Regions from separate parts of the Mesorhizobium sp. RCAM 05104 genome, predicted to be linked through region 1. Evidence: riboswitches for the same ligand, from Rfam matches in the RefSeq annotation. Region 1 holds a riboswitch; the other holds the start of a gene.
The links. Region 1 has a riboswitch for S-adenosylmethionine ahead of metX (homoserine O-acetyltransferase MetX). Riboswitches for the same ligand answer to the same signal wherever they lie in the genome.

Region 1 (3,408 bases):
ACCAGCGCGATCTTCTCAAACATCGGTGATGCCATGGTGCTCTAGCTTTTCAGGAATGTCGTGAGTGCGGCGACAACGCCGCGATTGGCCTCTTCGGTGCCGATGGTCATGCGCAGCGCGTTGGGAAAGCCATAGCCGGAAACGCGCCGCAAGATATAGCCGCGCGCGGTGAGATAGTCGTCCGCCGCCGCTGCGGAGTGTTTCTGGTCGTCGGGAAAATGGATGAGGACGAAATTGCCGACGCTGGGCGTCACCCGCAACCCAAGCCCCGTCATCTGTTCGCTGACCCAGGCCAGCCAGGTCTCGTTGTGCGCGACGCTGCGCTCGACATGGGCGCGGTCGCGGATCGCCGCGATGCCGGCCTCGATCGCCGTTGCATTGACGTTGAAGGGGCCACGCACACGATTGATGGCGTCGACGATGTGCATCGGCGCGTACATCCAGCCGATCCGCGCCCCGCCAAGACCGATCTTGGAGAAGGTACGGGTCATCACGACGTTCTCGGCGCTGCCGACCAGCTCGATGCCGGCTTCATAGTCGTTGCGGCGGACATATTCGGCGTAAGCCGCGTCGAGCACCAGCAGCACATGCCTGGGCAGGCCGGCATGCAGGCGGCGCACCTCCTGGAACGGCACATAGGTGCCGGTCGGATTGTTGGGATTGGCGAGGAACACGATTTTCGTGCGCGGCGTGACGGCGGCCAGGATGGCATCGATGTCGGCGCGCTCATCGGTCTCCTTGACCGCCACCGGGACGGCACCTGCCGACTGGATATAGATCTTGTAGACCATGAAGGCGTGTTCGGTGAAGATCGCCTCGTCGCCGGGCGCCAGATAGGTCTGCGCCAGCAGGCCCAGAATCTCGTCGGAACCGTTGGAACAGATGATGTTCTGTGCGTTGAGGCCATGCACCTCGGCGATCGCTTCGCGCAGCCGCCTGGCGGTGCCGTCGGGATAGATGTCGAGCTTTCCGGCAATCTCCCGCGCGGCTTCGATCGCCTTCGGCGAGGGCCCAAGCGGATTCTCGTTCGACGACAGCTTGTAGACCTTGGCGACGCCGGCCGGCGCCGTGCTCTTGCCCGGCACATAGGCGTCGATGTCCATGATGCCCGCGCGCGGGGTTGGACGTGCCTGATCCGGTGTCTGCTTCATTTCGAGATATCCATCGAGAAAGGCTCCCGGCGGGAGCCGCAGCGGAAATACAAGCCATGACCGGCAATGTCGAGAGGTGGCGGTGGTGCCAGTGGCCGGCATTGACGGCAAGGCGGGCGAGTTCTAGAAGGGCAGCGACAGTTCCGTGGTGATTTGGCCGGTCGGCTTGCAGCCACGTTAAACAATTCGCTAAAGGGCCGTTTGCGTGACGTAACCGGCTTTGCGAAGGCATTGCCGGTTTTTTATTGTCCGCGACCGGGCGGATGAGCGCATCGGCCCGAAAATCGGCAGCGATTTTTCGAAAAGCATGATGCGGAATGGTAGAGAGATGTGATGGCCGCTCTGCGCGCTGGAAAGACCAACAACGAGGCCGACCAACCGTCGAGCCCAGTGTTGCGTTTTGGACCTGACAAGCCGCTCAAGCTCGACGCCGGCACGCTGCTGTCGCCGTTCCAGATCGCCTACCAGACCTATGGCACGCTCAATGACGCGCGTTCCAATGCCATCCTCGTCTGCCACGCGCTGACCGGCGACCAGCACGTCGCCAACACCAATCCGGTGACCGGCAAGCCGGGCTGGTGGGAAGTGCTGATCGGCCCGGGCAAGATCATCGACACCAACCGCTTCTTCGTCATCTGCTCGAACGTCATCGGCGGCTGCCTGGGCTCCACCGGCCCAGCCTCGACCAATCCCGCCACCGGCAAGCCCTATGGGCTCGACCTGCCGATCATCACCATCCGCGACATGGTGCGCGCGCAGCAGATGCTGATCGACCATTTCGGCATCGAAAAGCTGTTTTGCGTGCTCGGCGGCTCGATGGGCGGCATGCAGGTGCTGCAATGGGCGTCGAGCTATCCGGAGCGCGTCTTCTCGGCACTGCCGATCGCCACCGGCGCCCGCCATTCCTCGCAGAACATCGCCTTCCATGAGGTTGGCCGGCAAGCGGTGATGGCCGATCCGGACTGGCATGGCGGCAAATATTTCGACTATGGCAAACGCCCGGAAAAGGGGCTGGCGGTGGCACGCATGGCCGCCCATATCACCTATCTGTCGGAAGCCGCCCTGCACCGGAAATTCGGCCGCAATCTGCAGGACCGCGAAGCGCTCACCTTCGGCTTCGATGCCGACTTCCAGATCGAAAGCTATCTGCGCCATCAGGGCATGACCTTCGTCGACCGCTTCGACGCCAATTCCTATCTCTACATGACTCGGTCGATGGACTATTTCGACCTCGCTGCCGACCATGGCGGTCGATTGGCCGATGCTTTCGCCGGCACGAAAACCCGCTTCTGCCTGGTGTCCTTCACCTCGGACTGGCTGTTTCCGACGGAGGAGAGCCGCTCGATCGTGCACGCGCTCAACGCCGCCGGCGCATCGGTGTCCTTCGTCGAGATCGAGACCGACCGTGGCCACGACGCCTTCCTGCTCGACGAGCCGGAGCTGTTTGCAGCCATCAACGGCTTCATCGGTTCTGCGGCACGGGCGAGAGGGCTCGCATCATGAGCGTCAACCGCGACCAGCGTGTCGACCTCGAGGTCGTCGCCAACCTCATCCCGCCGCAGTCTCGTGTGCTCGACGTCGGTTCGGGCGACGGCTCGCTGCTCGAACTGCTGCAGGACACCAAGCAGGTCGACGGCCGTGGACTCGAACTGTCGCAGCGCGGCGTCAACGAATGCGTGGCGCGCGGCCTCTCGGTCATCCAGGGCGATGCGGACAAGGATCTCCAGTTCTATCCCGACAAGGGCTTTGACTTCGTCGTGCTGTCGCAGACGCTGCAGGCCACCCGCAACCCGAAGCTGGTGCTCGACGAACTGCTCAGGATCGGCAATCGGGCGATCGTGTCCTTCCCCAATTTCGGCCACTGGCGGGTGCGCCTGTCACTGTTCCTCAACGGCCGCATGCCGGTGACCAAGGACCTGCCCTATTCCTGGTACGACACGCCCAACATCCACTTCTGCACCATCCGCGACTTCGTCAACCTGTGCGACGAGCTTGGCGCGACGGTGGAAAAGGCAACCGCGCTCGACGCCAACGGCCAGAAGATCGGTCTGTCGATGCCGTGGTGGTTCTGGAATTTCTTCGGCCAGCAGGCGGTGTTTTTGCTGAGACGGTAGCTTTGTTCGCCATGAACCTATTTCGCAAACGTCCTTTGCCAGTTGAAATTCCGCCAGACATCCTGGCTGGGATAAAAGCCGGAATCTTGATCTGCACCTCACCGCGTAGCGGCAGCAATCACCTCGCTGGGTTGATGGCAGCC
Region 2 (3,408 bases), 1.7 Mb from region 1:
TCGAGCACCGCGCGGCTGCCGGTGCCGCCTGACGCCGAGTGGCCGAAACCCGGATCGAAGAAACCGGCATAGTGGACGCGGAACTCGCCGACCAGCGGATCGAACGGCGTCATCTCGGCGGCATAGAGCGGTGGCACATGCACCGCCTCCTGGCTGACGAGGATGTAGAACTCGTCGGGATCGAGCACCAGTTCGCCGGCGCCACTCTTGTGGATCGGCTCCCAGAAATCGACGACCTCCTGCGCGGCGCGCTTGTCGACATCGACAAGACCGGTGTGATGCTTGCCGCGATAGCCGACCAGACCATTTTCATCGCCATTGAGGTCGATCGACAGTGCGATGCCGCCACCGGAAATATTCGGCGGCTCGGTGGCGACCAGCATCTCGGCGCGATGCAATTCATGCAGCTCGGCTTCCGACAGCAGCGCATTGCCGATACGGAAGCGGATCTGCGACAGCCGCGAGCCGGTGCGCGCAACGATCGGGAAGGTGCGCGGGCTGACTTCCAGGTACAGCGGCCCATGATAGCCGGCGGCGATCTTGTCGAACTCGTGGCCACGGTCGGTCATGACACGGGTGAAGATGTCGAGCCGCCCGGTCGAGCTCTTCGGATTGGCCGAAGCCGAAATCTCCGCCGGCAGCGCAAGGCTTTCGAGCAGCGGCACGATATAGACGCAGCCGGTTTCCAGCACCGCGCCGTCGGCAAGATCAATCTCGTGCAACTTCAGCCGGTCGAGCTTTTCCGAAACCTTGTGGCCGGGACCAGGCAGGAAGGAGGCCCGTACCCGCCATGCCTTGTCGCCGAGCCTCAGATCAAGGCTGGCGGGCTGGATCTGATCGGCATCGAGCGCGCGCGCCGACTTCAGCGCACCGGACTGGAACAGCGCCGAAATGTCCTGATCGGGAAGAATGCCTGTCTGCCGCAAGGCTCCACTCCTAGGCCAGACGTTTTTCTTGTCGCAGGTTCTTGCCGCAAAACCGTGGAACACTTTCGCGGAAGCTGCTTGGTACAAACCTCTTAATCAAGCCGGCAATTGACGCAAGCGTGGCGCGGGTCTAAAGGGTCGTTATCCCGTGGTGATTTGGCCGGTCGGCTTGCAGCCACGTTAAACAAGTCGCTAAAGGACCGTCGGGCCGCAAGGCCGTATGGACCGGTTGCGACTTTCGCGGCCGGTTTTTTTGTGTCTGGAACAAGAACGATGAGCACCAAGAAGCGCAACTGGAAACCTCAGACAGCCCTCGTACACGCCGGAACCCTGCGTTCTCAATTCGGCGAGACCTCCGAGGCGATGTACCTCACCCAGGGTTATGTCTATGAGACGGCGCAGGCCGCCGAAGCCCGCTTCAAGGGCGAGGAGCCGGGCTTCATCTATTCGCGCTACGCCAATCCGACAGTCGACATGTTCGAAAAGCGCATGTGTGCGCTGGAAGGCGCCGAGGATGCGCGCGCCACCGCGTCGGGCATGGCGGCGGTGACCGCTGCCCTTCTGTGCAGCGTCAAGGCCGGCGACCATATCGTGGCGGCGCGCGCGCTTTTCGGCTCCTGCCGCTGGGTGGTCGAGACCCTGGCGCCTCGATACGGCATCGAGGCAACGCTGGTCGACGGCACCGACATCGCCAACTGGGAAAAAGCGGTCAGGCCGAATACCAAGCTGTTCTTCCTGGAAAGCCCGACCAACCCGACGCTGGAAGTGGTCGACATCGCCGCTGTTGCCGCACTCGCCAATTCTATCGGCGCGCGGCTCGTCGTCGACAATGTCTTCGCCACCCCCTTGCAGCAGAAACCCTTGCAGCTTGGCGCGCATATCGTCGTCTATTCGGCGACCAAGCACATTGACGGCCAAGGACGATGCCTTGGCGGCGTCATCCTGTCGGACAAGAAGTGGATCGACGAGAACCTGCACGACTATTTCCGCCACACCGGCCCCAGCCTGTCGCCGTTCAATGCCTGGACGCTGCTGAAGGGCTTGGAGACGCTGCCGCTGCGCGTGCGCCAGCAAACGGAGAGCGCCGGCAAGATCGCCGACTTCCTCGCCGAACAGCCGCAGATCGCGCGCGTCATCTATCCCGGCCGGGCCGACCACCCACAGGCCGATATCGTCAAGAAGCAGATGTCGGGGGGCTCGACGCTGATCTGCCTCGACGTCAAGGGCGGCAAGCAGGTGGCCTTCGCCTTGCAGAACGCGCTCGACATCGTGCTGATCTCCAACAATCTCGGCGACGCCAAGAGCCTGATCACCCATCCGGCGACCACGACGCACAAGAATTTGAGCGACGAAGCCCGCGCGGAACTCGGCATCGGGCCTGGCACGCTCAGGCTTTCGGTCGGCCTGGAGGATACAGACGATCTGCTCGAGGATATCGCGCAGGCACTGAAGGCCAAGTAACAGAGGCCTTCAGGCGCTCGACGGCGTCTCTTCCAGTTCGGCCGCCTTGGTGCCAATGGTCATCGCGTTACCGCGCCAGTCGACGGCGCCGCCGAGCCAGCCGCGTGCCCACATCACCGGCAGGATCATGTCGCGCACCACCATCGCCGCGATCATGCGGGGCGACAGGTACCAGCCCTTGGCCGAGGCCAGGGCGCATTCCGGAAGATAGAAGGCTGCCAGCACGGCGATGCAGGTCAGCGGCAGGCTGAAGCCGGTGCTTGCCGCCGCAACCAGCGCAAGCACCAGCGGCACCGCCGCGCCAGTCAGGATCTCGGGCGCGAAGAACAGCGGGAAGGTGACACGGCGCAGGCGCGCCCAACGCGCCTGGCGCGACCAGATTTCGCCGAGCGTGCGCCGGCCGAGCGGCTGCTCGAAGGGCGAGGCGACGAGATTGACGCGCAGGCCGAGGCCGTTGACCAGCTTGGTCGCCGCAGCGTCCTCGGCGATTTCGGCGGCCAGGGCGCGGATGCCGCCACTGGCGTCGAGCATCGGCTTGTTCCACAACATGCTCTTGCCCTGGGCAAAACCAAGGCCCAGCGCCTCGCCGGCATATTGCCAGCGCGCCTGCAGCGTGTTGAGGAAGGCACATTCGACTTCGGCCCAGAAGCCGTCCGGCCGCGAGCCGATCGGCGTCGAGCAGACAAGGCCGGTGTCCGGCCGCCAGGCCGCCATCAGGTGCTGAACGTAATCTCCAGGCATCAACACGTTGGAATCGGCCAGGATGACCCAGTCGTGGCGCGCCGCTTCCCAACCCTTGACGCAATTGTTGAGCTTCGGATTGGCGCTGACGCGGTCGTCGCCGAACAACAGGCGGGCCGGCACCGCCGGAAAACGGGCGATGGCGGCGCGGATCAATCCGACCACCGGATCATCGGCCTGGGCGACGCAGAAGATCAGTTCGTAGCGCGGCCAGTCGAGCGAGAAGGCGCGCTCCAGGGTCTCGTGCGTGAACGGCTCGACGCCACGCGACGGCACGACG

Region 2: linked by a shared signal. The riboswitch ahead of AC56QP_RS14035 (O-succinylhomoserine sulfhydrylase) and the one ahead of metX (homoserine O-acetyltransferase MetX) in region 1 are both predicted to bind S-adenosylmethionine.

Annotation. Positions count from the first base shown of each region.
Region 1 is NZ_CM185033.1:4,551,910-4,555,317, reverse strand. It holds gene AC56QP_RS22340 (prephenate/arogenate dehydrogenase family protein) at 1-35, opposite strand, end outside; gene hisC (histidinol-phosphate transaminase) at 42-1,151, opposite strand; SAM riboswitch at 1,287-1,364, shown strand; gene metX (homoserine O-acetyltransferase MetX) at 1,485-2,654, shown strand; gene metW (methionine biosynthesis protein MetW) at 2,651-3,265, shown strand; gene AC56QP_RS22320 (Stf0 family sulfotransferase) at 3,214-3,408, shown strand, end outside.
Region 2 is NZ_CM185033.1:2,834,559-2,837,966, forward strand. It holds gene AC56QP_RS14030 (2'-deoxycytidine 5'-triphosphate deaminase) at 1-926, opposite strand, end outside; SAM riboswitch at 1,065-1,142, shown strand; gene AC56QP_RS14035 (O-succinylhomoserine sulfhydrylase) at 1,200-2,387, shown strand; gene AC56QP_RS14040 (ceramide glucosyltransferase) at 2,397-3,408, opposite strand, start outside.